Regions from separate parts of the Streptomyces sp. NPDC006197 genome, predicted to be linked through region 2. Evidence: riboswitches for the same ligand, from Rfam matches in the RefSeq annotation. Region 2 holds a riboswitch; the other holds the start of a gene.
What was found. A riboswitch is a leader RNA that binds a small molecule or an ion and turns the genes downstream of it on or off. The one in region 2 is predicted to bind cyclic di-AMP.
Positions count from the first base shown of each region.

Region 1 (8,145 bases), on a different contig from region 2:
GCACGGTCACCGGGACGGCCGCCCGGCGCGCGGCCTCCCCGGCGAGCCGGCGCAGATGCGGCTCCGGCTCCACGGCGACGACCTCGGTGACGCCGGGCGGGTAGTGCGCGAAGTTCAGGCCGTTCCCCGCCCCGATCTCGACGACCCGGCCGGAAAGCCCGGCGAGCAGCTCCGTCCGCAGGGCGCCGAGCCCGCCCCGCGTGTCGGCCGACTCGCTGAACCGGGCGTAGAAGCGGGCGAAGAGGGGATGGTGGACGCGAGGGGGCCGGGGTGTCGGCCGGTCGGGAGTCATCGGGGTCACCGGAGCCGCCCTCAGCCCGTCACGAAGCAGAACTCGTTGCCCTCCGGGTCCCGCATGACCTGGAAGGAGCCCTGCTCGTCGGTGACGAGCCCGCCGACCGCGACCGCCCCGAGCGGCACCGCCTCCCCGGCCGCCCGCGCCGGATCGTCCACCTCCAGGTCGAGGTGGACCCGGTTCTTCGCGGCCTTGCCCTCCGGCACCCGCTGGAAGGCGATCCGTACGAACTCCGGCGGATCCACGTACGACCAGTCGGGGCTCCGGTCGACGGGTTCACCGCCGAGGAGCCCGGCCCAGAAGCGGACCAGCGCCGCCGGAGCGGCGCAGTCGAAGACGATCTCCTGAACGTGTGCGCGCATGTGGTCAGCCTACGGAGAGCGGCGCCGCGTGCGCTTCCGTGAACGCCTCCGCGTCCCACGCGCCGCCGAGCTCCGGCCCCAGCCAGCCGCCCGCGGCCGCCCGGAACTCCGCCGGGCCGAGCGCGCCCGAACCCTCCGGCACGGCCCCGAGCAGCGGAGCGCCCGCGGCCTCCGGCAGGTCCGCGAGGTTGCAGCGCGCCGCGAGGTCCGGCGCGGCCGGCCAGCTGCCGACGACCACGCCGAGCTGCTCGATCCCGCGCGCCCGCAGCGCCTCGGCCGTCAGGGTCGTCGAGTTGAGCGTCCCCAGACCGGCCGGCGCCACCACCAGGACGGGCGCACCGAGCAGCGCGGCAGCGTCGGCGAGCGTGCCGCCCTCCTCGTCGAAGCGGACGAGGAGCCCGCCGGCGCCCTCCACGAGCACCAGGTCGTGGTCCTCGGCCAGCTTCCGGGCGGCCTCGGCGACCTCCCGGGGCCCGACCGGGGCGAGCCCGGACCGCCGGGCGGCCGTCCCGGGGGCCAGCGGCTCCGGGAAGCGGGCCAGCTCGGCGGAGGCGGCGGCGCCCGAGAGGCGCACGACCTCGTCGGCGTCGCCCCGTTCGTCGGGGCCGAGGCCGGTCTGGGCGGGCTTCAGGACGGCGACGGACCTTCCTGCGGTGGTGGCGACGGCGGCGACGGCGGCCGTGACGATCGTCTTGCCGATCTCCGTGCCGGTGCCGCTGATGACGATGATGCCCATAGGGCGTCCTTTCTTGTTCGGTGCGGGTCAGGGCGCGGGAGCCTCTGGCACCGGCAAGGGCGCCGTTCCGTTGTGCCCACCCTCCCCCAAGCTCTCGGCTTCGCCCGAGCAGGGGGGACCCCCTTCGCCCTGCGGAACGATTGCCCACAACGGGGGGCGGCCCCGCCACAACGGGAGAGGTCAGCCCGCCTGTGCCGCCGCCTTCACCGCCGTGCAGATCCTCGCCACGTCCTCGTCGCCCGTCACGTACGGCGGCATCGTGTAGATCAGGTCGCGGAACGGGCGCAGCCAGACGCCCTCACGGACCGCCGCGCGCGTCGCCGCCGCCATGTCGACCTCGTGGTCGAGCTGGACGACGCCGATCGCGCCGAGCACCCGCACCTCGCGGACGCCCGGGAGGTCGGCCGCCGGGGCGAGCCCGTCCCGCAGGCCCGCCTCGATCCGCTTGACCTCGACCTGCCAGTCCTGGGAGAGCAGCAGGTCGATGGAGGCGAGGGCGACCGCCGAGGCGAGCGGGTTCCCCATGAAGGTCGGCCCGTGCGCCAGGACCGGGACCTCGCCGCGCGAGATCCCGTCGGCGACGCGGCTCGTGCAGAGCGTCGCCGCCATCGACAGGTAACCGCCGGTCAGCGCCTTGCCCACGCACATCACATCGGGGGAGACCCCGGCCTGGTCGGCGGCGAACAGCGTGCCCGTCCGCCCGAAGCCGGTCGCGATCTCGTCGAAGACGAGCAGCACGTCGTGCGCGTCGCAGGCCTCGCGCAGCACCCGCAGGTACGCCGGGTCGTGGAAGCGCATGCCGCCCGCGCCCTGCACGACCGGCTCCACGACCACCGCGGCCAGTTCGTGCGCGTGCTCGGCGATCCGGGTCCGCAGCAGCTCCGCGTACGACTCCTCGTACGCGGCCGGCGGCGCGTCCGTGAACACCTGCCGCTGGAGCACCCCCGACCACAGCTCGTGCATCCCGCCCTGCGGGTCGCAGACGGACATCGGCTGCCAGGTGTCCCCGTGGTAGCCGCCGCGCCAGGTGAAGAGCCGCTGCTTCTCGGGGCGGCCCAGGGAACGCCAGTACTGCAGGCACATCTTGGCCGCGACCTCGACGGAGACCGAGCCCGAGTCGCTGAGGAAGACGTGCCGCAGCGGCTCCGGGGTGATCTCCACGAGCCGGGCGGCGAGCCGGACGGCCGGCTCGTGGGTGAGCCCGCCGAACATGACGTGGCTCATCTTCTCCAGCTGACCGCGCACCGCCTCGTTGAGCACGGGGTGGTTGTAGCCGTGGACCGCCGACCACCACGAGGACATGCCGTCGACCAACTCGGCCTGTCCCTCGACGGGTTCGGCGAGCCGGAGCCGCACACCGGACGCGGACGCGACGACCAGCGGCTCCGCCCGGCCCGGCATGGGGCCGTACGGATGCCAGACGTGCGCCCGGTCCAGGGCGAGGAGCTCGTCGTTACGCATTCGGCGCGAGGTCCGTGCCGGCGCCCCGGCGGCGCACGGCCACCAGGTCGGTGCGGGCCTCGTTCACGCGAGCCTCCTCGGCCGCCGGCGCCGCGTGACCGCCGCAGGGACCGCAGCCGCCGCCCTCCTCCGCGTGCGCACCGCAGCCCGCGCCGTCCGCGGAGGCCTCCGAGCCGCAGCCCGCCGAGGCCTTCGAGCCGCAGCCGCCCGTCGCGCCCGCCGCCGCGAGCGCGTCCGCGCGGTGCTTCGGCAGGGTGGTCGTGCCTGCGCCCTCCACCTCGAAGCCCGCGTCCGCGATCATGTCCAGGTCGGCCTGGCCGGCCTGGCCCTCGCTGGTCAGGTAGTCGCCGAGGAAGATCGAGTTCGCGATGTTCAGCGCCAGCGGCTGCATCGACCGCAGGTGCACCTCACGGCCGCCGGCGATCCGCACCTCGACGTCGGGGCAGACGAACCGGACCATCGCGAGGATCCGCAGGCAGCGCTGCGGGGTGAGGTTCCACTCCTTGGCGAGCGGGGTGCCCTCGAACGGGATCAGGAAGTTGACCGGCACCGAGTCCGAGTCCAGCTCGCGCAGCGCGTAGACGACGTCGACCAGGTCCTCGTCGCTCTCGCCCATGCCCGCGATCAGACCCGAGCAGGCCGACAGACCGGCGGCGTGCGCCTTCTGCACGGTGTCCACGCGGTCCGCGTAGGTGTGGGTCTTGGTGATGTCCCCGTACGTCGCCTCGGACGTGTTCAGGTTGTGGTTGTACGCGTCGGCGCCGGCCTCCCGCAGCCGCTCCGCCTGGCCGTCCGAGAGCAGACCGAGGCAGGCGCACACCTCGACGCCCTCGTTCTGCTCCTTGATCGCCTCGATCGTCTTCCCGACGCGCTCCACGTCCCGGTCCGTCGGGCCGCGGCCGCTCGCCACCAGGCAGACCCGCTTGGCACCGCCCGCGACACCCGCCGCCGCGGCCTGCGAGGCCTCGTCCGGCTTCAGCCAGGTGTACTTGAGGATCTCCGCCTTCGAGCCGAGCCGCTGCGAGCAGTACGAGCAGTCCTCGGGACAGAGACCGGACTTCAGGTTGACCAGGTAGTTCAGCTTCACCCGGCGCCCGAACCACTGACGGCGCACCTTGCCGGCCGCCGCCACCACCTCGAGCAGTTCGTCGTCGGAGGTCGCCAGCACGGCGAGCGCTTCTTCACGGGTCGGCAGCTCGCGCCGCAGCCCCTTCTCCACCAGCGTGTTCAGCAGGTCCATAACCGCAGATCCTTGCCTACCGCCCGCCCCCGGGCCAAGGAGGAACCGAACAAACGCCCCCGATCGAGGTGTGTGGATGACCACATCCCGACCTCGGCACGCTGCGGTTAGGGTCTGTGCGCTGCCTACAAAAGGATCGCCGCATGCCACGGGACGACGACGCACGGGCCGCGGACCCGCGCCGCACCGCCTTCGACTGGACCGACGCCGAGGCGCGCCGCCGGGCCGAGGCCGGTCTCGTCCGGACGCTGCGGCCCCGGGCTGCCGAGTCGGACCTCCTGGACCTGGCGGGCAACGACTACCTCGGCCTCACCCGCCGCGCCGAGGTCACCGAGGCGGCGGCCGAGGCGGCCAGGCGCTGGGGCGCCGGCTCCACCGGCTCGCGGCTCGTCACCGGCACCACCCGGCTGCACACCCGGCTGGAGCGCGAACTCGCCGAGTTCTGCGGCTTCGAAGCGGCCCTCGTCTTCTCCTCCGGCTACACCGCGAACCTCGCCGCGCTCACCGCGCTCGGCGGCCGGGACTCCCTGATCGTCTCCGACGCCTCCAACCACGCCTCGATCGTGGACGGCTGCCGCCTCGCGCGCGCCGAGACCGCCGTCGTCCCCCACACCGACGCCGAGGCCGTCGCCAAGACCCTGGACGCGCACCCGGGACGCCGGGCCCTGGTCGTCAGCGACTCCGTCTTCTCCGTCGACGGCGACAAGGCCCCGCTCCCGGGGCTCGCCGAGGCCTGTCGCGCGCACGGCGCCGGACTGGTCGTCGACGACGCCCACGGCTTCGGCGTCCTCGGCGACGGCGGCCGGGGCGCCCTGCACGAGGCCGGGCTCGCGGGCGACGAGGACGTCGTCGCCACCCTCACCCTCTCCAAGTCCCTGGGCAGTCAGGGCGGTGCCGTCCTCGGCCCGGCCCGGGTGATCGAGCACCTGGTGAACGCGGCCCGCACCTTCATCTTCGACACCGGGCTCGCCCCGGCCGCCGCGGGCGGAGCGCTCGCGAGCCTGCGCCTGATCGCGGCCGAACCGGGCCTCGCCGAGCGGGCCCGCGCCGTCGCCGGGGCGCTGCACCGGCTGCTCACGGAGGCCGGGCTCACCTCCGCCCGGCCCGACGCGGCCGTCGTCTCGGTCCACGCGCCCTCCCCGGAGGCGGCGCTGCGCTGGGCGGCGGACTGCCGCGAACAGGGCCTCGCCGTCGGTTGTTTCCGGCCCCCGTCCGTCCCCGACGGCATCTCGCGGCTGCGCCTCACGGCCCGGGCCGATCTGACGGACGCGGAGATCGGGCGCGCGGTGGAGACGATCCTGCGGACCGCCCCGGCGTTCTGACGACCCGTCGGGAGGTCCAAGGACGTTCCCCGGCAGCAGAGTTCACCGCTTCGGGCGACAGATGGGGACATATCTTGGTGGAACGCCTGCCGGGGCGGCACGATCGGTGGGACCCTGACGCGTAGCGCGATCCGGGGCCGAAGCCCCGGCGGGAAAGGGACAGCGTCGCCATGGCAGACCACCAGGAAGCATCCGTCACGCTGCCGAGCAACCCCGCGTCGGTCCCCACCGCCCGGCGGTACGTCGCGGAGGTCCTCGACGGATGGGGCCTCGACGGTGCCGACGACCTGGCGGACGCGATCCGCCTGATGGTCTCGGAACTGGCCACCAACGCCGTCCTGCACACCTTCGGGCAGTCGCCCACCTTCACGGTCGACGTCCGCCTGGAGCGCGAGGAGCGCCTCCACATCGGCGTCACCGACAGCCATCCGCGCTGGCCGCGCCGTCTTCCGGCGGCGGTCCAGCAGGACAACGGCCGGGGCATGGTCATCATCCGCTCCCTGGCGGCGGAGGCGGGCGGCCGTCTCTCGGTCACTCCGACCGAGGAGGGCGGCAAGACCGTCTGGATCACGCTCCCGTGGACCCAGGCGGCCGCTTCGTACGTCTAGGGCCTGTCCGGCGGATCAGGGTCGGCAAGACGCCCCCTAGGGGTTGTTCCCCGGCGCAGGGGTGCGGCGGCGCCACCGCACCCCCGGGGCGGGGTCACAGGCCCCCGAGGCCCGAGACCGGGTCAGTGCCCGGCGGGCGTCGTCATCGGACGCGGCCGTAGTAGACCTTCGACGACCAGATCTTGTCGAGCTTCACCCAGGATCCCGTCTTGGGTGAGTGCCAGATCTTCCCGCTGCCGGCGTAGATGCCCACGTGGTAGACCCTCCCGCCGGAGTGGAAGAAGACCAGGTCCCCCTTCTGTCTGCTGGACGCGGAGATGTGCCGGGTCTTGTTGTACTGCTGCTGCGCGGTGCGAGGCAGCGACTTGCCCGCCTTCTTGTACGCGTAGAGCGTCAGACCGGAGCAGTCGAACCGGGAGGGTCCGGCGCTCCCGTACCGATAGGGGGCTCCCTTCTTGGACGCGGCGACGCTCAGTGCCTTGTTCGCGTAGGTGGTCACTGCCTGGGCCTCGGGTGCCGCACCGGGTGCGAGCATCGTGCCGCCGACGGCGGCGAGGGTGAGAGCCGAGACGGCTCCGGCCCGGGACAGCAGGGACGGGACGTGCATCTGCGCAGTCATGCGCAACCCTTCGTCAGCCGCCTGCGAAGGATGACCTGTCGGGTTCGGGCTGGCGAAGATGCCCGGCCGCGGCTGCGGCTTCACCCCAAGGGACGGCCCCGCTGCGGAAACAGCGCGTACGTCCCGTACTGCTCGGGTCCTCCACTCCTGCCGATCCACTCCTGTCGACCAGACGTCCGGGACGGCGGCAGGACTCGGCGTCCGCCCGGACCGCCCCGCCTCGGATGGCGGGGGCTTGTCGTCGACAGGGATCTTGACCTACACCCAGGTCGAAATCCGAGTTGAAACGGCCATATGTGAGGCTCCTCACGACTGATCCATTCGGGTGGACAGGTTGCTTTCGTGATCCTCGGAGGTTTGGCCCACGAGCCCCGCACCAGCGGTGGAACGCCCCATTCCGCCAGATGCGTACACCTGTTGCGCAACTCACCCCGCACATATGTCGACTCGTCGACTACGCCGAACGAGGGAGCGATCCTGCGCTGCTTGTCGGCCGTACGGACCTCGACACGACATGCCGGAATGTCAACTCGCCCGTGCGCGGGGGACGGTGACGCGGTCGGCGCGACGCTCGCCGTCCAACACCCGCAGGGCGCGCGCCAGGGTGTCCGCGTGCACCTCGCTCTCGCCCCGCATATGCATGACCGTCAGAGCCTCGCGCAGCGCCTCCGCGCGCCCCACCAGCGCTTGTGCCGCCCGTAGTGCCCCATAGGTATGCGTACCCCTGGATGGGTTGATCTTCCCCAGGAGGTCGACGACTTCGAGGTACGCGTCGATCAACTCGCCCTCGGCCCGCGTCAGTGCGGGCAGCGGAGGCAGCTCGGGCACCACGGCCGGCTCACCGCGCCGCGCCGGCGTCGCGCCGGCTCGTGATCACGTGGTCCACCAGCCCGTACGCGACGGCCGCGGGTGCGTCCAGGACGGTGAGGCGGTCCAGGTCGGCGTCGATCCGGTCCCGGCTCTGCCCGGTGTACTCGGTGAGCATCCCGGCCGTCAGGGCGCGCAGCCGGAGCAGCTCGCGGGCGTGGATGTCGAGGTCGCTCGGCTGTCCCTGGAGGGGCTCGTCCATGGCCGGCTGCCGGAGGGTGATCCGGGCGCCGGGGAGGACGTGCCGCTTGCCGGGGGTGCCGGCGGCGAGCAGGACGGCGGCGGTGGCCACGGCCTGCCCCAGGCAGGTGGTCTCCACGTCGCAGGCGAGCGTCCGCATCGTGTCGTGGATGGCGGTCATGGCGCTGATCGAGCCGCCGGGGGAGTTGATGTAGAGCGCGATGTCCTGATCCGGGGCCGCGTATTCGAGGTGCAGGAACTGGGCGATGACGTCGTTGGCCGAGGTCTCGTCGATCGGCGTGCCGAGGAAGACGATCCGGGATTCGAGGAGCTTCGAGTACGGGTCGAGGGTCCGGGTTCCGAAGCTCGTCCGCTCCGTGAACTCGGGCAGGACATGGCGGGCGTCCATGGCTGAGCACCTCCAGCTGTCTGTAAAAAATGTACAGGACGTACAG
Region 1 covers NZ_JBEXSZ010000010.1:64,661-72,805, reverse strand. The annotation lists gene ABZ318_RS05215 (class I SAM-dependent methyltransferase) at 1-292, opposite strand, end outside; gene ABZ318_RS05210 (VOC family protein) at 313-657, opposite strand; gene bioD (dethiobiotin synthase) at 662-1,393, opposite strand; gene ABZ318_RS05200 (adenosylmethionine--8-amino-7-oxononanoate transaminase) at 1,574-2,854, opposite strand; gene bioB (biotin synthase BioB) at 2,847-4,094, opposite strand; gene ABZ318_RS05190 (8-amino-7-oxononanoate synthase) at 4,238-5,416, shown strand; gene ABZ318_RS05185 (ATP-binding protein) at 5,587-6,024, shown strand; gene ABZ318_RS05180 (C40 family peptidase) at 6,167-6,643, opposite strand; cyclic di-AMP (ydaO/yuaA leader) riboswitch at 6,647-6,768, opposite strand; gene ABZ318_RS05175 (hypothetical protein) at 7,169-7,474, opposite strand; gene ABZ318_RS05170 (ATP-dependent Clp protease proteolytic subunit) at 7,482-8,099, opposite strand.
Region 1: it holds a riboswitch for cyclic di-AMP, as region 2 does, so the genes downstream of both, ABZ318_RS05180 (C40 family peptidase) here and ABZ318_RS10535 (LysM peptidoglycan-binding domain-containing protein) in region 2, are expected to answer to the same signal.

Region 2 (23,278 bases):
GATCGCCGAGTCCGGCATCGTGAAGGCCTGATCGCCTCTCCAGGCTGGATCACCCCTTCGGGCCGAATCGTCTCTTCGGGGCCGAATCGCCTTTCGGGCCGAGCGGAGGGCCCGGCGCCCTCGCTCGCCCACCCGGCCGGGGCGGGGAACGCGTTCCGTCGGACGCGTGTCCCTGCCCCGCCGTGTCGCCTGACCCCCGGTGTCTCAGGCGAAGGCAGGCGCGTTCCGCACCGCCCACTCCGAGAAGGGCCGGGGCGCCCGCCCCAACACCCTCTCCACATCGGGGCTCACCCGCTGCTCGTCCGCGCGGGGCTCGCCCATCACCGACAGCATCCCGTCGACGGCCTCCTCCGGCAGGAACCGCACCAGCCGCGTCCGGGCCTCGCCCGCGCTCTGCGCCACGAACTCCACCGGCGCGTCCAGCGCGTCGGCCAGCGCCCGCACCTGCTCACGCGGCGAGACCGCGGCCGGTCCCGTCAGGACGTACGTCCGCCCGGCATGCGCCGGGTCGCGCAGCGCGGCGGCCGCGACCCCGGCGATGTCCGCCGGATCCACCACCGGCAGCGCCACATCCGCGAACGGAGCCGCGACGGTACGCGCCGAGCGCACCTGCTCGGCCCAGAGGAAGGCGTTGGAGGCGAAGCCGCCGGGCCGCAGCACCGTCCACTCGACGCCCGACTCCCGTACCGCCGCCTCGAACGCCCGCAGGATCTCGTGCGACACCGAATCGGTCCGCGTCCCCACCAGCTGCGAGGACTGGAACACGATCCGCCGCACCCCGCAGGCCACCGCCGCCGTCACGATCTCGCGCGGCCGCAGCTCGGCCCCGAGACCCGCGACGAGCAGATACACGGCCTCCGCCCCCTCGAACAGCCCCTTGAGGCCGTCGACATCGGCCAGGTCGCCCTGCCGGTGCGTCACACCGGCGGGCAGCCCCTCGGCCGGACGGCGGCTCACCGCCGTGACCTCCTCGCCGGCCGCGGCCAGCATCTCCACCAGCGGCCGCCCGACGTTTCCGGTCGCTCCGGTCACCACGATCACAGCTGTCCCCTCCAGGGAGTCCGTGGCGGAGCGCGAGCGCCCCGCCGTCTTCGTGACCTCATCCTGGAAGGCGAACTGGCCACCTCCTGGCCAGTTTCACGGACGGATTCCCGACGGCCTCACCTTCTCGACGGCCTCACCTTTCCGGCGGCCTCACTTTCCCGGCGGCCTCACTTCTCCTCGCCGTAGCGGCGCTCGAACCGGGCGACCCGGCCCTCGGAATCCACGGTCCGCGCCTTGCCCGTGTAGAACGGATGGCTCTCGGACGAGATCTCGACGTCGACCACGGGGTACGTCTCGCCGTCGTCCCACTCGATGGTCCGGTCGCTGGTCGCGGTGGACCGGGTCAGAAACGCGTACCCCGCCGAGCGGTCACGGAACACCACGGGGCGGTAATCGGGCTGCTTGTCCTGCTGCACGTGTCCTCCTCGGGCTGCTGCCCTGACTCGTCCGGCCTGGTCGGCACGGCACCCTCAGCCTCCCCGGCCACGCGGTCCCCGACCAGCGCCACGGGCCCGACCGGGTGACACCCGCGCGACCGGCTCAGCCGCCGTCCGTCCACCGTGCGGCGAGCAGCAACGCGATGTCGTCCGGGCGGGACGTGGCGGCCCTGGCCTCCCGGATCAGCCGGTCGGCCGTCTCGGTGAGCGGCAGCGAACCCGTCGCGGCGAAGGCGCTGCTCAGCCGCCCGATCCCCTCGTCGATGTCCTGGCCCGGGCGCTCCACCAGACCGTCCGTGAACAACGCGAGGACCGCCCCCGGAGCCAGCCGCAACCGCGTCACCGGATACGACGCCCGGACATCGACCCCCAGGACCATCCCGCCCGCCAGCTCCACCGGCCGCGCCGTACCGTCCGGCATCCGCAGCAGCGGCTGCGGATGCCCCGCCCGCACCGCCCGCACGTCACCCGTCTCCGGATCGAGCAGTACGTAGCAGCAGCTCGCGAACTGTCCCGGATCCAGATCGATCAGGAGCCGGTTGGTGCCGCGCATCACGTCCTGCGGCCGATGTCCCCCCAGCGCGAACGCCCGGACGGCACTGCGCAGCTGCCCCATGGTGGCCGCGGCCGCCACACCGTGCCCCTGCACGTCGCCGATCACCAGGGCGAGCCGCCCCTGTCCGGTCTCGATCACGTCGTACCAGTCGCCGCCCACGTCCATGCCCTGTGTGCCAGGCAGATAACGGCCCACCGTCTCCACCCCCTCCCGCACCGGCAGCCGGTGCGGGAGCAGCGCGTCCTGCAGCCCCCGCGCGACCGCCGACTCCGTGTCGTACCGCTGTGCCCGCTCCAGGGCCTGTGCGATCAGCCCCGCGAGCGCGGTGAGGACGGTCCGCTCCTCCGGACTGAAGCCGCGCGGCGAGTCGAAGCCGAGGATGCAGGAGCCCACCGGCCGGCCCGAGGCGATCAGGGGAAGGAACGCCCGCGCGCCCGAGTGCGTCTCCATCGGGAGGTCCGGATACGCCAGCCCCAACTGCTCCATGGACTCGAAGAAGAGCGGCCTGCCGGTCGTCAGGGTCTCCACCCCCGGCACGTGGGAGTCCAGGGCCACGCCGTCGAAGGGTTCGAGGAAACCCGGCGGGAAGCCCGTCTCCCAGGCCAGATAGAGCCGCCGGTCGCTCAGCAGGTAGATCGCCAACTGCCGTCCGCCGAAGGCCGGCAGAAGCTCCTCCGTCACGACCGCCGACACCTGGCGCGCCGTCACCGCCTCGGAGAGCGCGATCGCCAGGGCCACCGGCCGGTACAGCGCCGCCGCCCGGTCGTCGGGCTCCGACAGGACGTCGTCCGTACGCCGGCGGCCGCGCGCGGCTCCCGGTGCGACCGGCATCGGTTCCTCCTCCGGGACCAGCACCATCGTCACCCCGTCGCGGCCGGGGTGCAGCGAGACCGACAGCCACCGGCCCCGCTCCGGACGGGCCAGGAAACGCACCGCCTCACCGGAGAGCAGGGCGGCGCGCAACTGCTCCTCGTGGAAAGGGTGACCGAACCAGGGCAGCGCCTCCCACAGCGGCTGCCCCGCCAGCGCCCCGCGCGGCCGTCCCAGCAGGTGCTCCGTCTGCTCGTTGAGGTAGGTGACGCGGCCGAGCCGGTCGACGGCCAGGATGGCCCGCGGCAGCCGGTCCGTGGCGTCCGAGCCGACCAGCCCCGTACCGAGGTCCACGAGCGTCCCCTCGAGCCGGCCGCCACCGGTGACTCCCGTCCCCGGCACGGTCCGCCGCGCACGCGTGGACACCTCAAGCAGGTGGAGGCCGCCGTCCGGCCCCTTCAGCCGGATCCTGCGGACCGACGGCCGACCGTCCGCCCCCGTCGCCTGCCGGGCCGCCGCCCACAGCGCGTATCCGTCCTCGGGATCGAGGAGGGACGTCAGCACCTCGATCGAACAGGGCGAGGAGGCACCCTCCCCGAGGACGGCGCGGAGCCCGTCGTCCAGCGTGACCGTGCCCGTGTCCAGGTCCCAGGCGAAGGAGCCGAACCGGACCGGCGGTCCCGAACCGGTGGGCAGCTGCACGCACACCGGATCCCCGGGCCACTCGACCTCCGTCCCCTGCCGGGCCAGATCGGCCAGGGCCTCACCGAGGCGGAGCGCGCCCCCGGTCATCCGGCTCCGGTCCCGCGCGTCCACCGGGACCCCCGGGCTCGGCGCCCGCAGCGCCACGAGCACCCCGAAGCGCTCGCGGCCCGCGACCACCGGCGCGTACAGCGAGGCGAACGGGAACGGCAGGCTCGCCACCAGTTGGGGGAAACGCCGCATGGCCTCCTCGACGTCGGCGAGATGGACGGACTGGCCCGAGCGGTGCACCTCCGCCACGGGGAACGGCCGGTTCGCGTGCATGCGCCACCACGGCCGGAACAGCGGCCCCGGCAGCCCCACCAGGACCGCGAGGCGCAACAGCCCCGGGGTCCCCGAGCGCAGGTACACCCCGCCCGCGTAACCGCCGACCCCCTCCACCGTCGCGAGGGCCGCCTCCGAGAGGGCCCATGTGAGCGCGCGGGAAACAGGCCCGTTGTCGGCTCCGTTCCCGGACGGACTCCCGGTGCCGCCCGCCGGGCCGGGGCCGGACGCGCCGTGCGAGGTCACACAGCCAGGATCCCCCCGTTCCCGGAGGGCCGCGAAAGCACCCGGGGTCCCGGAACCCCGGGGCCCGAGCGCCCGGGCCCGGCCCGGCCCCGGATCCGTCGAGGCGCTTCCCCTGCCCCGGCCCGGCCCGGCCTGGCCCCGGACCCGTCGAGGCGCTTCCCCTGCCCGGGCCCGGCCCGGCCCGGCCCCGGCGAGGCGACTCCCCGCCCCCGGCCCCGGCGAGGCGTCTCTCCGTCCGGCCCCGGCGAGGTGACTTCCCGGCCCGGCCCCGGCGAGGCGGTCTCCCGGTCCGGCTCCGGCGGGGCGTCTCTCGTCCCGCACCGCCGAGGGTCTCCCGCTCCGGACCGCCAAGGGGTCTCCCGCCCCGGATCCGGCGCGCTCCCGCGCGCCCCGCCCGATGGTGTTGACCCCACGCGTCCGGGCCGTCACACTCGGTCGTCGACCGCCGCCGTCGGCGCGCGGCGCACGACCTCGCGAGCAGGGGGCACGATGACGGGGCAGGTTCTTCCGTACGACGTACACGGCGAGGGCCCCGGGAGGGCCCTCGTGCTGCACAACTGGTTCGGCGACCGCACCAGCTTCGCCCCGCTGCGCGCCCATCTGGACGGCGACCTCGGCACGTACGCCTTCGTCGACTGCCGGGGTTACGGCGACGCCCTCGACCACGCGGGCGCCTACACCATGGAGGAGGTCGCGGGCGACGCCCTCGCGGTCGCCGACGACCTCGGCTGGGACTCGTTCTCCGTCATCGGTCACTCGATGGGCGGCAAGGCGGCCCAGCTGATGCTGCTCGACGCCCCCGACCGGATCAGTTCGATCATCGGTGTCTCTCCGGTCTCCGCCGCCGGCTTCCCGCTCGACGGGGAGACCTGGGAGCTCTTCGCCGGAGCCGCCGACGAGCCGGCCAACCGGCGCACGATCATCGACAACACCACCGGCGGGCGCTACGACGACGCGTGGCTGGGCGCACTCGTCGACCGTTCCGTCACCCGCTCCTCCGCGACGGCCTTCCGCGCCTACCTGGACTCCTGGTCCCGCACCGACTTCCACGAGCGGGTCCGCGACAACCCCACGCCCGTCCTGCTCGTCGTCGGCGCCCACGACCCCGCGCTCGGGTCCGAGGCGATGGAGGCCACCTGGCTGCGCTGGTACCCCAACGCCCGCCTCGAAGTCCTCAAGGACGCCGGTCACTACGCCCCCGAGGAGACCCCACAGGCCCTCGCCGAGGCCATCGAGGCCTTCCTCGGCGCCTGAGGCCTCGGCCTCGGCTTCCGGCCTCGGCTTCGGTCTCATCCGAAGGTCGACGGAGTCGACGACTTTCGAGGACAGCGGCGGGGCCCCTCGGCAGCGGATCATCGTGCTCACGACCTCAGGGGGCGGTCTTCCAGGGACCGTCCACGACCGGCAGGAGCACGACCGATGGGCCTCGCACAGTCGCAGCACCGCTTCCTCGTACGGCAGAAGGTGACGCCCATGGCCAACCGCTACCTGGTGCACACCGTCGGACCGGACGGCGAGGAGGGCGAACTCGTCGCCTTCGCCCACCAGAAGAGGATGGCTCTCAAGGAGCACGTCACCTTCTACACCGACGAGTCCCAGCGTCAGGTCCTCTTCACCTTCAAGGCCCGTCAGGTCATCGACCTCGGTGCGACGTACGACGTGGTCGGCGCCTCCGGCACCCGACTGGGCAGCTTCCGGAAGGACTTCGGCGCGTCCCTGCTGCGGAGCACCTGGCACCTGAGCCGGGACGACGAGAAGGGGGAGGCCACCGGGCAGGAGCGGAACCAGGTGGTGGCGCTGCTGCGGCGGGCCTGGGAGTTCCTGCCGTTCGTGGACCTCGTCCCGTTCATCGTGCCGTACCACTTCGACTTCGCCGAGGGCGGCCGGCCCGTCATGTCCGTCGACAAGCTCTTCGGCATCCGGGACCGGTACGTGCTCGACATAGCCGACCCGGAGCTCGACCGGCGGCTCGCCATAGCCCAGACCGTGGCCCTCGACGCCCTGCAGTCCCGCTGACCGAGCCGGGGCCTCGTCGGTCACCGGCGTGCCGAGCCGGCACCGGTCCGCTCGCCGGGTGGGCTTGCCGTCCACGTGGGGCCGCCGTCTGCGAGGGCCGCTGTCCGCCCGGGGCCGCCGTCCCGCCCGGGGCCGCCTTCCGGGGCGCCCCGCCGACGAGGGCGACGCGTCTACCCTGGAAGGACGGGCAGGGGACGGGGCACTCCGTTCCTCCCCGCGCCCGAGCCGCGCACCGGCGGAAGGGCGGCGGATCATGTTCTTCAGCGATCGCACCGACGCGGGGCGGCAGCTCGCCGCCCGGCTCGACCACCTCAAGGGCCATGACGTCGTGGTCCTCGGGCTTCCGCGGGGCGGTGTGCCGGTGGCGGTGGAGGTCGCCGACGCCCTCGACGCGCCGCTCGACATCTGTCTCGTACGGAAGCTCGGTGTGCCGCACCAGCCGGAGCTCGCGATGGGGGCGCTCGGCGAGGGGGGCGTGCGGGTGCTCAACGAACGGGTGCTCCGCGAGACCCGTGTGGGCGACCACGACCTCGCCGCGGTGGAGGAGCGTGAGCACGCCGAGCTCGACCAGCGCGCCCGCCGCTACCGGGGCAGCCGGCCCTCCGTGCCCCTCGACGGGCGGACGGTCGTCGTGGTCGACGACGGGCTGGCGACGGGGGCCACGGCGCTGGCGGCCTGCCGGGTGGTCCGGGCCCGGGGCGCCGCCCGGATCGTCCTCGCCGTCCCGGTGGCGCCACGGGGCTGGACGGCCCGCGTCGGCGACGATGCCGACGAGGCCGTCAGCGTGCACACGCCGGACCTCTTCTTCGCGATCGGGCAGTTCTACCAGGACTTCTCGCAGACACCGGACGCCGAGGTCATCGCCTGCCTGGACCGGAGCAAAGCCGCGCGGAACCCCGACGCGCAGGGCACGGACGTGCGGATCCCGGTCTCCGGCGTCACCCTCGTCGGGCGGCTCGCGGTGCCCGAGGGCGCCGACGGCATCGTCCTGTTCGCCCACGGCAGTGGCAGCAGCCGCCACAGCCCCCGGAACCGGGCGGTCGCGGGGGTGCTCAACCGGGCGGGCCTCGGGACCCTCCTCTTCGACCTGCTGACCGAGGCGGAGGCGGAGGACCGTGAGCGTGTCTTCGACACCCGGCTCCTCGCCGGGCGGCTGGCCGGGGCCACGGAGTGGCTGGCCGGGAGGCCCGGGAGCACGGGACTCCCGCTCGGGTACTTCGGTGCGAGCACGGGCGCGGCCGCCGCGCTGTGGGCGGCCGCCGACCCCGCGTCACCCGTGAGCGCCGTCGTCTCGCGGGGCGGTCGGCCGGACCTCGCGGCCGAGCACCTGGCCCGGGTGCGTGCTCCGACGCTCCTGGTGGTGGGCGGCGCGGACGCGATGGTCCTGGACCTCAACCGGCGGGCCCTGGCCCTGCTGCGCTGCGAGAACCGGCTCGCCGTGGTGGGGGGCGCCGGCCACCTCTTCGAGGAGCCGGGCGCCCTGGAGGAGGTGGCGGACCTCGCCACCTCCTGGTTCGCCGAGCACTTCCGGCGTCAGGGGATCAGTACGCCGAGTTGACGTTGTCGATGGAGCCGTAGCGGTCGGCCGCGTAGTTGCAGGCGGCGGTGATGTTGGCGACCGGGTCGAACAGGTCCATGGAGGTGCCGGGCACGTGGTAGGCGAGGAAGGTCGGCTCGATGACCTGGAGCAGGCCCTTGGAGGGGGTGCCGGCGACCGCGTTGGAGTCCCAGAGGTTGATGGCCTGGGGGTTTCCGGACGACTCGCGCATGACGTTGCGGAGGATCCCGTCGTAGGAGCCGGGGATGCCGTGCTGGCCCATGATGGCCAGGGACTCCCGGATCCAGCCGTCGAGGTTGTCGGCGTAGTTCGTGGCGGCGGCAGGGGCGGCCTGGCCGGCGGCGGGTGCGGCGGCGACGGCCTGCGCGGCGGAGGCGCCCGCACCGGTGGCGACGGCGGGAGCGGCCGGCCGGCGCTCGGAGCGGCTCGCCCGTTCGGTCGTGGCGGACTTCTTCGCCTTCGCCTGCGCGGGGGCGGCCTTGACGGAATCCCGACGAATCGTCAGTTCGAGGCCGGGGCGAATGAGTGACGGGTTGTCACCCACGACGCTCTTGTTGGCACGGTAAAGGCTCTTCCAGCCTCCCTGAATTCCCTTCTTGTGGGCGATCAGGGAAAGCGAGTCGCCACTCACGACGGTGTACGTGCGTGCGGCGGCCGGGGCGGCGGGGGCCTTGGCGGCGGTCTGCGCGGCGGGAGCGGCGAGGGACTGGGCGGCGATCTCGGGGGCGCCGGACACGGGCGCGGCGTCGGCGACGGCCGGGGCGACGAGCGGCAGGGTGAGTGCGGCGCCACTCGTGCCGACCAGGGCGAGGCCTCGGGAGACGGGGCTGCGGCGGGGGCGGCGGTGCTTACCGTGAGCAGGCATGACGGTTTCCTCTCCGGCGCCTGCGGGGTGAGCTGTCGGGTTCGGACGGGAGATGTCCGGCCGCGCGCACGCGGCTTCACCCCGAGCCGTTCCGGATTCCGGACCGGCGTATTCGTGGGTCCCCCGCTCCTGCCGTCGGGTGAAAAGGGAGGTTTACCGAGCGGCGGCAGGATTGGGCGTTCCGCTCGAATGGAGGTGACCGTAGGCCAGTAATGCGACGGATAACAAGGGGGAGGTGTCTCTGGTATCCGGAAATGGATCACGGAATTCGGTTAATTCAAGATCGATGCCGTCCGGGAGGCGTTGAACTTCCTTGCCCAGTACGGGGTGGGGGAGGGGGTCGCCGGACTGTCGGGCCGTGTGAGTGAGCCGTGTCACTCGAAGCGCAATGTCCCATTTGTTGCTTAATTCCTTTCATGGGTAAATAGGATGGTAATTCATATGGTGGGGTGTTCGTCGAGAAGGGGAGAGGTGGCGCGGAGGTGGCGACTCTCCGTGTGGAGGCGAAAGCCGCGAAACCGACATTCCGTCTTGAAGGATGGAGGGAGCCGACTCAGGAGACACCCCCATGCCGCCCTCCACCTCCCTGCTCAGCCCCGACGCCCTCGACCGCGAGGCGGCCGCCCTCTTCGAGAGCGCCACCTGGCAGCGGATCGTCACGGACTGGACCGCCCCCCAGGAGCCGCCGCCGGCGGAGGAGGGCTGGCGGGCGCTGCTCAGCGTGCCGGTGGACCGGCTCGTGGCCGACGCCCTGGCCTCCCTGCCTCCCAAGCTCCCCTCCGAGCGCCGCATCCCGGGGCGGCTCGGAGCCGTGCTGCCGGACCGGCTGCACACCTGGCGCCGCATCGGCCAGGCCGAGCTCCGTCCCTCGGTCCACCTCGGCTACGCGCGCCTGGTGCTGACGGAGTGGGGCTGGCAGAACGCCCCGTACAAGCTGCGTGACGTGCGTGGCGCCCGGTGCGTCTGCGGGGCCCTCCTCGCCGCCCACCGGCTCGGCTACGGCAGCGCCGACACCATGAACGAGGCGGCCGCCTGGATCATGACCGAACTGCGGTCGCGCGGGTGGCAGGGGCTGATCGGGCCGTGGAACAGGGCCCCCGGCCGCACCGGAGCCGACGCCGTGGCGCTCCTCGACGCCACGGTCCGCCGCGCCGCGCACGCCGGCCGCTGACGCCACGCCACGCCGGTGCCACGCTGGTGCCGCGCCGGTGCCGGGCGGCGACCGGAAGGCCGCTGCCCGGCACGCGGGGGAGGGGGTCAGCCGCTGACGCTCGGGGCTCCGGTCTCGATGTGTCCGGTGTACCGGCGCGACCAGCTTCCGTCGATGTCGGCGAGGATCGTGAAGTCGTACCAGCCGTCGTTGTACGCCACCGCGTTGAAGAAGTCCTCGCGGCTGGAGTTCGCCGGCACCGTATAGGTCCACGGACCGTCCGAGCGGTAGGCGTTCGAGCGGATCGTGAAGGTGACGGGCCCGGCCGAGGTGTTGGTCATCCTGAACCACAGGGCCGTCTTGCCCGTCCCCGCCTCGGGCGCGAACCGGGCCGCCACCTCGACGGCCTTGCCCGCCTTGGAGGCGTCCCCGACGAAGCGGCGCAGGAAACGGTTCGGGCCCATCATCGAGATGTCGTACTTCCCCGACCCCGAGCCGAGGCCGATGTTGAAGTAGTCGGTGGCCGTGCCGCCGGGGTCGACGGTGTACTGCCAGGCGGCGGTGTCCCGGTACTGGTGCGGGTGGATCGAGAAGTGCGCCGACCGCTTGGCCTCCACGCCCTGGTTGGTCATGGAGAACCAGGCGAGGATCTTGCCCGCGGCGCCGAACTCGAAGCGGTCGAGGTTGCCGTTCACCTGGTACGGCAGGGCGCGCGCCGGCCGGGTGCCGGACTCCTGGGCGGGCAGCGCGTTGTTCTGCGGTGCCGGGTTCGGCAGCGGGCCGCAGGTGGCCTGCCCGATCACCTTCGCCGTGGACGGAAGGCCGGCGGGCACTCCGTACACCGGGTGGGCGAAGTCGAAGACCCCGGTCAGATCGCCGGTGACCTTCCGCCGCCAGGCGCTGATGTGGGGGCAGGTGGCCGGGGTGCCGAGCGTTGCCGTCCAGCTCTCCATGAAGCGCAGCACCGACGTGTGGTCGAAGACCTCGGAGCTCACCCAACCACCCCGGGTCCACGGGGACATGACAATCATCGGGACGCGGAAGCCCAGGCCGATCGGCACGCCGTCGAGGTACTCGCCCGCGGTGCCCGGAGGGGCGACCGGCGGCGGCACGTGGTCGAAGAAGCCGTCGTTCTCGTCGTAGTTGAGGAACAGCACCGTGGAATCGAAGACCTCGGGATTCGCGGCGAGCGCACGGTAGACGAGGTCGACGAAGTGGGCGCCGTCCCCCGGAGGGGCGTAGGGGTGCTCGGAGAAGGCCTCGTTCGCGACCACCCACGACACCTGCGGCAGGGTCCCCGCGACGACGTCGGCGCGGATCGCCGCGGCGATGTCGTCCGGCGTCGAGCCGGTCACCTTCGGGACCGAACCCATGCCCCGGTCGTACAGCGGATCCCCGGGCCGTGCGTCGGTGAACTTCTTGAAGTACGCGAGGCCGTTGTCGCCGTAGTTGTCCTGGGCGTTCTGGTAGACCTTCCAGCTCACTCCGGCGCGCTGGAGCGCCTCGGCGTACGTCTCCCAGGTGAGGCCCGACTCGTCGCCACCGTCCTTGCTGGAGCCGTCGATCTTGCCGCTCCACAGGAACGTGCGGTTGGGGCCCGTGGCACTCAGCGTCGAGCAGAAGTACGCGTCGCAGATCGTGTAGTGGTCGGCGAGCGCGTAGTGGAACGGGATGTCCCCGCGGTCGAGGTGGCCGAGCGTCCGGGTGTTGCCCACGCCCGTGACCCAGTTGTCGAGGCGCCCCTTGTTCCAGGCGGCGTGCTGCGAGGTCCAGCTGTGCGGCAGGTCGCCGTTGCACTGCGCGAGGGTCTCGCCGTCGACACCGCCGGCCGGTGGGGTGTCGCTGAGCTTCCAGGGGTACTGGCGGCCGCCCCAGTTGGGCTGGTTGAACATGCCCCAGCCGCCGGGCAGATTGCCGGCTGCGCGGTCGCCGAAGCCCCGCACGCCCTTCAGGGTGCCGAAGTAGTGGTCGAAACTGCGGTTCTCCTGCATGAGGATCACCACGTGCCGGACGTCGGCGAGGGTGCCGGTCGCGGTGCTCGCGGCGGCGGACGCCCGGACCGGCGGAAGCGCGGCTCCCGCCATGAGCCCCGCGCCGATCCCGACGAACCCCCTGCGGCTGATGGGAATCATGCCTCGCCCCTCCTGTCACGGTGTGCCCCGGCGGCACGTCGGAGACATGATGAGGGAGGGGAGCTTAAAGGTATACAGCCGTGCGGTAATTACTCGATGAATACCCGCAGGACCTGGGGAGCCAAGCTCTGGATTGGTTCGACATCAGACCAATGAGTCGGATGTCGGGCCAATGGGCAGGTGCCGGGCGAGGGGTGGGGCGTCGGACGACGCGTCAGACGGTGAGGACCTCCACCCCGGCCTCGGTGAGCTGCGCCACCGCCTCCGGGGCGATTCCGGTGTCGGTCACGAGCGTGTCGATCCGGTCCAGGCCGCAGATCCGCGCGAATGCCCTGCGGCCCATCTTCGAGGAGTCGGTCACCACGACGACCCGGCTCGCCCGCTCCGCGAAGAGCCGGCTGATGCTCGCCTCGTCCTCCTGGTGCGCCATCACGCCCAGCTCGGCGTCGACCCCGTCGACACCGAGCACCACCACGTCGAGCACGACCTCGTTGAGCACCCCGACCGTCAGCGGACCCACCAGCTCGTACGTCTGGGGACGGGCGACGCCCCCCGTGGTGACGATCTTGATCTGTGGGCGCACCGCCAGCTCGCCCGCGATGTTGAGCGCGTTGGTCACCACGGTCAGCGCCGGCCCCGCCGACGCGGCGGCCCCCGGCATCTCGGCGCGACCGCTCGCGAACCGCAGTGCGAGCGCCCGCGCGACCTCCGTCGTCGTCGTGCCCCCGTTGAGCCCGACGACCTCGCCGGGCGCGACCAGATCCGCCACCGCCTCCGCGATCCGCCGCTTCTCCGGCGCGTGCCGCGTCGACTTGTACCGCAGGGGCAGCTCGTACGAGACGCCGTGCGCGACCGCCCCGCCCCGCGTCCGTACCAGCAGCTGCTGCTCTGCCAGCTCGTCGAGGTCCCGGCGGATCGTGGCGGCGGAGACGTCGAGCGCGGACGCCGCCTCCTCGACCTCCAGCTTCCCCGAGGCCGCGAGCAGCTCCAGGAGCGCGTTCCACCGCTCGTGCTTGGGCATGGGGCCCTCCCTCCACCGGGGCCGCGACCGCATGACCACCCCGCTCGTGCGCGTCCGATTCTAGCCGCCGACAGGCGTGGAATCTGGAAAGAGGATGCATGTTTCTGCTTGAATGGATGCATCTTCAAGCATCTTCCGTCATTATCGCGCACTCTTCTTGCAAGGAGATCGGCATGACCACTACCCGCACCGCCGTGGAGATCGCCTCCCAGCCGGAGACCTGGCGCCAGGCGGCCCGCACCCTGCCCCAGCACGTCGCGGCCCTGCCCCGACGCGGCGAGCGGGTCGCGGTGATCGGCTGCGGCACCTCCTGGTTCATGGCCCTCGCCTACGCGGAGCTGCGCGAATCGGGCGGCCACGGCGAGACCGACGCCTTCGCCGCCTCCGAATTCCCCTACGGCCGCCGCTACGACCGGGTCGTGGCCATCACCCGCTCCGGCACCACCAGCGAGGTCCTCGCCGTCCTGTCCCGGCTGCGCGGCACGGTCCCCACCGGTGCGATCACGGCGGACCCCACGACCCCGGTGATGGACCTCGCCGACGAGGTCGCCGTCCTCGACTTCGCCGACGAGGAGTCCGTCGTCCAGACCCGCTTCGCGACCACCGTGCTCGCCCTGTTCCGCGCGCACCTGGAGGCCGAGGACGCCCTGCCGGAGGGGCTCGCCACCGTCGAGGAAGCCGCCCGCGACGCCGAACGGGCCCTCACCTCCCCCCTCGACGAGAGCGTGCGCGCGGCGGAGCAGTTCACCTTCCTCGGCACCGGCTGGACGTACGGACTCGCCCTGGAAGCGGGCCTGAAGATGCGCGAGGCGGCCGGCGCCTGGACCGAGGCGTACCCGGCCATGGAGTACCGCCACGGCCCGATCAGCATCACCGGCCCCGGCCGGGTGACCTGGGGCTTCGGCGCCCTGCCCGCGGGACTCGCGGACGAGGTGCGCAAGGTCGGCGGCACCCTCGCCGAGAGCGACCTCGACCCGCTCGCCGAGCTCGTCCGCGCCCAGCGGCTCGCCGTCGCCGTCGCCGAGTCCCAGGGGCTCAACCCGGACACCCCCCGGAACCTGACCCGTTCCGTCGTCCTCACCGACGTCCGTGCCTGACCGCCGCCCCGCCCCCGCTCACCGCCCGGGAGAGACACCATGCCGCTGACGCCCACCGACGAGATCGTCCGCCGCGCCCGCGCCGCGGGCACCGGGGTGGGGGCGTTCAACGTCCTCCAGCTCGAACACGCCCAGGCCATCGTGGCCGGCGCCGAGAACGCCGACCGTCCGGTCGTCCTCCAGATCAGCGAGAACACCGTCCGCTACCACGGCGCCCTGGAACCGGTCGCGCTCGCCTCCCTGGCCGTCGCCCGCGCCGCCAAGACCCCCGTCGCCGTCCACCTCGACCACGCCGAGAACCCCGACCTCGTCCGCGAGGCCGTCGCTCTCGGCCTGGGCTCGGTCATGTTCGACGCCTCGAAGCTCCCGTACGCGGAGAACGTCGCCGCGACCCGCGAGGTCGTGGAGTACTGCCACAGCCACGGCGTCTGGGTCGAGGCCGAACTCGGCGAGGTCGGCGGCAAGGGCGGCGCCCACACCCCGGGCGTACGCACGGACCCCGAGGAGGCACGTGCCTTCGTCGCCGCCACCGGCGTCGACGCCCTCGCGGTCGCGGTCGGCAGCGCCCACCAGATGGTGACCCGGGACGCCGTCCTCGACTTCGACCTGATCGCCCGGTTGCGCGCGGCCGTCGACACCCCGCTCGTCCTGCACGGCTCCTCGGGCGTCTCGGACCCGCACCTCACCGCGGCGATCGCGGCGGGCATGACCAAGGTGAACGTCTCCACCCACCTGAACAAGGCCTTCACCGAGGCCGTCCGCACCCACCTCGCCGAACACCCCACGACGGTCGACCCCCGCACGTACCTGACCCCGGCCCGCGCGGCCGTGGCCCGCGAGGTCGCCCACCTCCTGGCGGTCCTCTCGCCGTGACCCCGGCCCGCTCGGACCTCCTGAAACGCCGTCAGGAGGTCCCGTGCCGAGCCTTCCGCCGCTGCCGACGGGCCCGCCGCCTCACACGTCCTGGACGACCGGCTCCGCGACGAAGAGGGGGATCTCCCGATCGGTCTTGCGCTGGTAGTCGGCGTAGTCCGGGAACGCGGCGACGGCCCGCTCCCACCACGCCTGCCGCTCCTCGCCGGTGACCAGGCGCGTCTTCATGTCCCACACGTGCGTGCCGTCGCGCAGCTCGACCAGGGGCGTGGCCACCAGGTTGTGGTACCAGACGGGGTGCTCGACCGCGCCGCCGTTGGACGCGACGAGCGCGTACGCGCCCTCGTGCTCGACCCGCATGAGCGGGGTCTTGCGGAGCTTGCCGCTCCGGGCGCCGAGGTTCGTGACCAGGACGACGGGAAGGCCCCGCAGCGTCGTGCCCTCGGTGCCGCCGGACGATTCGTACAGCTCGACCTGGTCGCGCACCCACTTCGTCGTGCTGGGCTCGTACTCGCCTTCGAGGGGCATGGCGTGTGTCCTTTCGGATGGCGTCCGGCGGGGCCGGTCCGGTTGCCCCCGACGCTATCCGACACCTCGTGACTCCCGGCGGAGGAACGGGCGCACGGGGCGTGCCCGAGAGGGACGATCCCCCCGCCGTGACCACGCACACGAGCGACACCGACCCCCGCTCCGCCGCCCCCCGACCGCCCGGCCTTCCCGCGCGCACCCGACGTTGAGAAGATCGTCGGCACGACCGTCCGGCCCCGCCCCTTCAGGAGCATCTGGTGCACACCCTCGCGTACGCCGACGTCAAGACCGCCGCCGACCGGATCCACGGCCACATCCGGCCCGTCGCGGTCACCCCCGCCGAGCCCGGAGACGCGCCCCGGGACGAGCCGTACGAGCTCCACTTCGCGCTGGAACTCATGCAGCACACCGGCTCCTTCAAGGCCCGCGGCGCGCAGAACTTCCTCCTCGCGCACCGGGAGGAGGGCACCCTGCCGGCCGCCGGCGTCACCATCGCCTCCGGCGGCAACGCCGGCCTGGCCTGCGCCTGGGCAGCCCGTCGGCAGGGCGTCCGCGCCACCGTCTTCCTTCCCACCACCGCTCCCCAGGTGAAGATCGACAAGCTGCGCGGCTACGACGCCGACGTACGGCTCGTGGGGACGGAGTACGCCGAGGCGCTCGCCGCCTGCGAGGCGTTCGCCGCCGACACCGGCGCCCTCGCCTCCCACGCCTACGACCACCCCCTGATCGCCGCGGGGGCCGGCACCCTCCTCGACGAGATCCACCGGCGGATCCCGGACCTCGACACCGTCGTCGTCGCGGTCGGCGGCGGCGGACTCTTCGCCGGGGTCGCCACCGCCGCCCGGCACCACGGCATCCGTACCGTCGCCGTCGAACCCGAGAACTGCCGCGCCCTCGACGCCGCCGTCCGGGCCGGACGTCCCGTCGACGTGACCGTCGACTCCGTCGCCGCCGACGCCCTCGGCGCCCGCCGCGCCACCTCCCTCGCCGTGAGCGCCGCCCGGCAGGAAGGAGTCCACCCCGTCCTGGTCGCGGACACCGACATCGTCCGCGCCCGCCGGGCCCTCTGGGAGGATCGCCGCCTCGCCGTCGAACACGCCGCAGCCACGGCCCTGGCCGCCCTCACCGCCCCCGCCGAAGCCCGCACCGGCTACCGCCCGGCACCGGGCGAGAAGGTCTGCGTCGTCCTCTGCGGCGCCAACACGGACCCGACGGACCTCACGCGAGCGCAGACCACCGCCGGCCCGTCCCACTAGCGTCCGGGCCGGGGAGCAGACACCGAAGCGACCCGGCAGGCACGCACCACCGCGGCCGCCCACCTCTCCCGACACCACGTCAGAACGGAGCCGTCATGACGACGCCCGACGAGCACACCCTCCTCCGCCGCGCCATCGCCCTCGCCGCCAAGGCGAGGGAAGGCGGCGATCCCCCGTTCGGGTCGCTCCTCGCGGCCCCGGACGGGACCGTCCTGGCCGAGGAGCACAACACCACCCTCACGGACCGGGACATCACCGCGCACCCCGAACTGAAGCTCGCCCGGTGGGCGGCCCGGGAACTGGACCCGGCCACGGCGGCCAAGACCACCATGTACACCAGCTGCCAGCCGTGCGGCATGTGCGAAGCGGTCATCCGGCAGGCGGGCCTCCGCCGCGTCGTGTACGCCCTCTCCCATGAACAGCTCCTCGACATCCGCCCGGCCAGTGGCCGCCCGCCCGTGCCGCAGGACGGCCCCGCCCTGCTCGACGAGGTGCGGGCCGTGGTCGAGGGGTACTACCGCTGACCCGGCCACCTGTCAGCGCCGGAGCTCCTCCCGGAGGTGCTCCCCGCCGTGGAGATCGGCCGGCGCCTCGGCGGTTCTGGGACCAGGGGTACGCCCCCGCGGCCCTGGAGTTCGCCCTCCAGGACCGCGGGCTCGACCGGCTCCCCGCCGGAGGGCCGTCAGTGGCGTTCCGGCAGGTCCCGCTCCGCCGGCAGCGACGAGAAGTCGCGGGCAGCCGGTGAGGAGGCAGCCCGCGAGGACGGCGCCACCGTCGGCTTCTTGCCGCAGAAGGCCGCCTCCAGCGTTCCGCCGAGCGCCGTGTTGGCGGCACCGTGGTTCGAGGTGTTCGCCACGGCCGACAGGCTGCGCCGCCCGTCGCGGGTCGAGAAGGCGTACGTGTAGAAGCCCTGCACGGTGCCCGTGTGGCCGAACACCTGGGTGCCGCAGGACAGGTCGTAACGGCGCAGGCCGAGACCGTAGAACCGGGTGTTGGTGGTGTCCGTCGGCGTGACCGTCGTCATCTCCTCCAGCATCGCCGGGGACAGCAGCCGGCCGCGCATGAGCGCACTGGTGAAGGCGTTCAGATCGGCGGGGCTGGAGATGACCGCCCCGGCCGACTGCGCCCAGGACACGGTCTGTTCCGTGGAGTCCACGAGCGGGTCGCCGGCCGCGTCCGGGTGCAGGTACCCCCGCACGTGCAGGCCCTTGATGCGCGTGTCGGGATGGACGTACGAGGTCCTGCGCAGCTTCAGCGGCTTGAAGATGCGGCGCTCGTACGCGTCGGACACCGGCCGGCCCGTGAGCTTCTCGATGAGCATGCCGACGACCACGAAGTTCGCGTTGGAGTACTTGTACGCCACGCCGGGTTCGGTGGTGCGGGGCTCGCTCAGGGAGAGGTCCACGAGCTCCCGGTAGCTGAACACCCGGTTCCGCACGGCCTCGAAGCCGGGCACGGTGTCGGCGAACATCGCGTCGGTGTAGTCGGCGAGCCCGCTGCGGTGGGTGAGGAGATGCCGGACCGTGATGCGGTCGTCGGGAAGCAGTCCGGGCAGGTACCGGTTGACGGGCGCGTCGAGTTCCAGCCGGCCCTCCTCCACCAACTGCAGGAGCACGACCGTGGAGAACGTCTTGCTGACGCTTCCGATCCGGAACCGCGCGTGGATGTCCATCGGCGCCCCCGACGTCCGGTCCCGGACGCCGGCGGTCCGGCTCTCGACCCCGTCCGGGCCGGTGAAGCGGGCCATCGCCCCCGGAGCGCCGTTGGCCATGGCCGAGTCGAGCGCGGCGGTCACGCCCTCCATGTCCGGGGCGGGAACCGCGGGTGCGGCCGCCGCGGCGGGGGAGAGGGGAGCGGCGAACGCGCTCGTGGCGGGGACGACACCCGCCGCGAGGGCGGCGATCAGTGTGGTGCTCACGGCCAGGCGGCGGTGCGACGAAAGGGGCACGGTGATTCCTCGACTTCTTCCGGAACGTTCGGCGCGGCACTGGGCGGGGGTGGGCCGCAGGGGCGGGGACCGCGTCGCTGCCGCGCGCGACCCCCGTGCCCAACGATCATGAGTGCCGTCGCGTACCGGAGGTTCCTGACACGGGCGACGAGTTCCGGACGGCGCAGTTCCGTCCCGGGTGCGGCCCGGCCGGGACCACGACGCGGGGCGCCGGCTCCAGGGCTCCGGTTCCAGGGCTCCGGCTCCCCGGGCACCACGGCCCGACGGCCCGACGGCCCCCCGGACGCACAGGGCCTCGCCCCCCCCGCGCGCCCGACGGTCAGAGACGTCCGCGGCCGCCGCTGACCAGCGAGGACACGCGTACGCGTACCCTCGTGGACGTGTCTGCTTCACGTCTCCACCGCGTCGCCGTCCTCGTACTCGAAGGCGCGAAACCCCTCGACGTCGGAATCCCCGCGCAGGTGTTCACGACCCGTGCGAGCATGCCGTACGAGGTACGGGTCTGCGGCGCGGAGCCCGGCGTCGTGGCCGGTGGCGACGGCCTGTCGTACCAGGTCGCCCACGGCCTGGAAGCGCTCGCGTGGGCCGACATCGTCTTCGTCCCCGGCTACCGCCACCCGGACCGCGAGGACCCGCCGCAGGCCGTCGTCGACGCGCTGATCGCCGCCCACGCGCGCGGGGCGCGGCTCGCCGCCATCTCGACGGGAGCCTTCGCCCTCGCCGCCACCGGCCTCCTCGACGGCAAACGGGCCACGACGCACTGGCACTACGCGCGGGCGCTCGCGGCCAAGCGGCCGCTGATCCACGTCGACGAGAACGTCCTCTTCGTCGACGAGGGCAGCATGCTCACCTCCGCCGGCGCCGCCTCCGGCATCGACCTGTGCCTCCACATCCTGCGCGGGGACCTCGGCGTGGGCGCCTCGAACCACGCCGCCCGGCGGCTCGTGGCCGCCCCGTACCGCAGCGGCGGACAGGCGCAGTACGTGCCCCGCAGCGTGCCGGAGCCGCTCGGCGAGCGGTTCGCCGCCACCCGCGAATGGGCGCTGCACCGGCTCGGCGAACCCCTCACCCTGGAGATACTCGCCCGGAACGCGGCGGTGTCGCCGCGCACGTTCTCCCGCCGGTTCGTCGAGGACACCGGCTACACGCCGATGCAGTGGGTCATGCGCGCCCGCATCGACATGGCCCGTGAACTGCTCGAACGATCCGAGCGGGGCGTCGAGCAGATCGCCGCCGACGTCGGCCTGGGCACCGGGGCCAATCTCCGTCTGCACTTCCAGCGCATCCTCGGCACCACACCGACCGAGTACCGGCGCACCTTCGCGCAGGGGGAGTAGCCGGCCCGCCGGCCCCTTGGCGCGATACTTGCGGACCGTGGCGATCACGCCGCTGGTCGGAGCGATCATTCCGCGCGAACCTGGGTGGCGAATCGGAAGGGACACCGCTCATGACTCGTATCGCCATCAATGGTTTCGGCCGCATCGGACGCAACGTGCTGCGCGCGCTCCTCGAGCGTGACAGCGACCTCGAGGTCGTCGCCATCAACGACCTCACGGAGCCCACGGCCCTTGCGCGGCTCCTCGCCTTCGACTCGACCTCGGGCCGTCTGGGCCGTCCGGTCACCGTCGACGGGGACACCCTCGTCGTCGACGGCCGCCGCATCAAGGTGCTCGCCGAGCGCGAGCCGGCGCAGCTGCCGTGGGCCGAACTCGGCGTCGACATCGTCCTGGAGTCCACCGGCCGCTTCACCTCGGCCAAGGCCGCCCGCGCACACCTCGACGCCGGCGCCAAGAAGGTGCTCGTCAGCGCGCCCGCGGACGGCGCCGACGTCACCCTCGCCTACGGCGTGAACACCGACGCGTACGACGCCGATCTGCACACGATCGTCTCGAACGCCTCCTGCACGACGAACGCGCTCGCGCCCCTCGCGAAGGTCCTCGACGACCTCGCCGGCATCGAGCACGGCTTCATGACGACGGTTCACGCCTACACGCAGGAGCAGAACCTGCAGGACGGCCCGCACCGCGACCCGCGCCGCGCCCGCGCCGCCGGCGTCAACATCGTGCCGACCTCCACGGGCGCCGCGAAGGCCATCGGCCTCGTGCTGCCGAAGCTGGACGGCAAGCTGTCCGGCGACTCGATCCGCGTGCCGGTCCCGGTGGGCTCGATCGTCGAGCTCAACACGACCGTCTCCCGCGACGTGACCCGCGAGGAGGTCCTGGAGGCCTACCGCGCCGCGGCCGAGGGCCCGCTGGCCGGTGTCCTCGAGTACTCGGACGACCCGCTGGTCTCCGCCGACATCGTGGGCAACCCGCACTCGTCGATCTTCGACTCGGCCCTCACCCGCGTCGAGGGACGTCACATCAAGGTCGTCGCCTGGTACGACAACGAGTGGGGCTTCTCGAACCGCGTGATCGACACCCTGCAGCTCCTCGCCACGCGCTGACGACGAGCCGAACCGCCGACCCCGCCGCACGCGGTGGGGACAGGCCCGGTCACACGCCGGCCCCGACCGCACGGGGGCCGGCGTGTGGCGCGTTCTCGGCCCGGAACCGTCCTTGACGGACCGGGCCGGTACGGGGACGTGCCACCGTTCGAAGGGGGAGTTCGCCGGAGTTCTTCGCCCGGCACCCGAGCCGACACGAGCTCACCGCTCCCGACACGCCGACCGGGGCCCGTTCCCGACACGCCGACCGGAACCCGTTCCCGGCCGGCGTACACGGCCCTCTCCTCAGCTCAGCCGACCGCGTCGAACAGCAGCTTCGCGGCCACCGTCGCCCCGTCGGAGCGGACCGTACCCGCCACCGCCTCCGCGCGGGCGAGGGTCCCGGGCGCGAGGGCCGTCTCCAGCGCCGCAGACAGGGACTCGACGGACGGGCTCGCGCCGTCGTGCGCGACCCCGATGCCCAGGTCGGACACGCGGCCCGCCCAGTACGGCTGGTCGGCGCCCTGGGGCACGACGACCTGGGGCGCGCCCGCCCGCGTGACGGTCGTCGTGGTGCCCGAACTGCCGTGGTGCACGACGGCGGCGACCCGGCGGAAAAGCGCCTGGTGGTTGACCTCCCCGACGACGAAGCAGTCGTCGCGGTCGTCGACGAGGGACAGACCGGCCCAGCCCCTGGCGACGACCGCGCGGCGGCCCCGCGCGCGGACCGCCTCGATCGCCACCCGGGCGATGTCCGTGGCGGCGCCCATGGTCGTGCTGCCGAAGCCCACGTACACCGGCGGAGCACCGGCGTCCAGGAACTCCACGAGGTCGGCGGGAAGCGGGCGTTCGTCGGGGAGGATCCACGCGCCGGTCTGCACCACGTCCAGGTCCGTCGGCCGCCAGGGATCCAGGACGGGGTCCGTGGCCAGCCACGGGTGGTCGGTGAAGGCGTAGTCACGGACGTCGTCCACCGGCGCCAGGCCGGCCGCGGCCCGTTGGGCGTCGAGCAGCTCCCCGAACATCTCGTTCGCGACGCGGGCGTCCAGGTCCCACAGCACCCGGTTGTCCGTCACCTCCCGCGGCAGCGGCCGGCCCCGCCGCGCGGGCGGCCGGCGGTACGGAGACGGAAGGACGACCGGCTGATGGCAGGCGTGTACGTAGCGGATGCCCAGCTTCTCGGCCACCGACCGCGCACCGGCCGTGACCGGCAGCGGACCGGTCGCCACCAGCACGTCACCGCCCTCGGCCACCGCGGCGACCGTCTCGAACTGAGCGGCCATCAACTCGGCGGCGCGCTGGGCCAGTCCCACCGCCGACCCCGGTGCGACCGTCGTCACCAGCGGACGCACCGGCCGACCGGTCGGCACCACGGACAGTCCGGCTTCGGCGAGCCGCTCCGCGAACTCCTCGTCCGGCGGCGCGCACACCCGCACCTCCGCACCGAGCTCCCGCAACGCCACCGCGAGCCCCGCCATCGGCTCGACACTCCCGCGCGCCCCGTACGTCGACAACACCACACGCACTCCGTGACTCCCCTTCCACAACTGCCGGCCCGACAGAAGGATTCTCTCCCCCGCGGTCCGTTTCAGAGGGAGAGGGGCCGGGAGGCGGACGACTCCGCGATGTAGACCAGGCCGTCGAACTCGGCGGCCGGGGAAAGCGGTCTCTGCTGGAAGCGGTAGGTCCAACGAGGCACCATGGCCCCGAAGCCGCGAGAGAAGCCACTGCCGTCGAGCCACTCCCGGACGGCTGCCGGCGCATCGGCCGCGCTCCGCAGATCCACGAGGTGATCGCCTGGACGGGCGGCGGCGAGCCGAGCCTCCACGGTGCCGGCGCGGGGCGGCCCGATCCGATGGGTGACGACGGCGCCGGCTCGCGGACGGGCCCGAGAACGGAGCCGCATCCGCCGCGCGCGGAACGCGCCGCGACCGAACAGCAGCCCCAGCGCGTAATAGGCGTCGCCGTACCGGGAGTGAAGGTGCCGTCCCAGGGACGGCACGGCGCCGCCGTGGCGGACGTACGCGTCGACGGCCGGCGCGGCCGACGCGCTCGCCTCCATGGCCAGGACCGAGAACCCCAGCTCGGTCACCAGGAACTCCAGGAGACGGTGCTTGAGCTGGAAGAACTCCCGTGTCCCGTGCGTCGCTTCCCCCAGACCGACGACCCTCACGCCGTCGAGGACACCCTTCAGCGGCTGGAGATCGGTGGTGGGCGCGCCGGCGGTGAGGCAGGCCAACGGCAGGGCCGCCCGGGCCAACCACGACGTCACCTCGTCGGACACGCACGT
Region 2 covers NZ_JBEXSZ010000024.1:15,463-38,740, forward strand. The annotation lists gene ABZ318_RS10500 (peptidylprolyl isomerase) at 1-31, shown strand, start outside; gene ABZ318_RS10505 (NAD(P)H-binding protein) at 205-1,041, opposite strand; gene ABZ318_RS10510 (type B 50S ribosomal protein L31) at 1,212-1,460, opposite strand; gene ABZ318_RS10515 (SpoIIE family protein phosphatase) at 1,585-4,119, opposite strand; gene ABZ318_RS10520 (alpha/beta hydrolase) at 4,609-5,373, shown strand; gene ABZ318_RS10525 (hypothetical protein) at 5,539-6,135, shown strand; gene ABZ318_RS10530 (phosphoribosyltransferase family protein) at 6,389-7,693, shown strand; gene ABZ318_RS10535 (LysM peptidoglycan-binding domain-containing protein) at 7,677-8,558, opposite strand; cyclic di-AMP (ydaO/yuaA leader) riboswitch at 8,563-8,747, opposite strand; gene ABZ318_RS10540 (hypothetical protein) at 9,127-9,729, shown strand; gene ABZ318_RS10545 (phosphocholine-specific phospholipase C) at 9,816-11,840, opposite strand; gene ABZ318_RS10550 (DeoR/GlpR family DNA-binding transcription regulator) at 12,055-12,861, opposite strand; gene ABZ318_RS10555 (sugar isomerase) at 13,035-13,958, shown strand; gene ABZ318_RS10560 (class II fructose-bisphosphate aldolase) at 13,998-14,831, shown strand; gene ABZ318_RS10565 (nitroreductase family deazaflavin-dependent oxidoreductase) at 14,913-15,359, opposite strand; gene ABZ318_RS10570 (serine/threonine dehydratase) at 15,617-16,615, shown strand; gene ABZ318_RS10575 (nucleoside deaminase) at 16,711-17,139, shown strand; partial or broken gene ABZ318_RS10580 (GNAT family N-acetyltransferase) at 17,149-17,282, shown strand; gene ABZ318_RS10585 (serine hydrolase domain-containing protein) at 17,298-18,563, opposite strand; gene ABZ318_RS10590 (helix-turn-helix domain-containing protein) at 18,944-19,900, shown strand; gene gap (type I glyceraldehyde-3-phosphate dehydrogenase) at 20,011-21,009, shown strand; gene ABZ318_RS10600 (glycosyltransferase) at 21,300-22,508, opposite strand; gene ABZ318_RS10605 (erythromycin esterase family protein) at 22,577-23,272, opposite strand.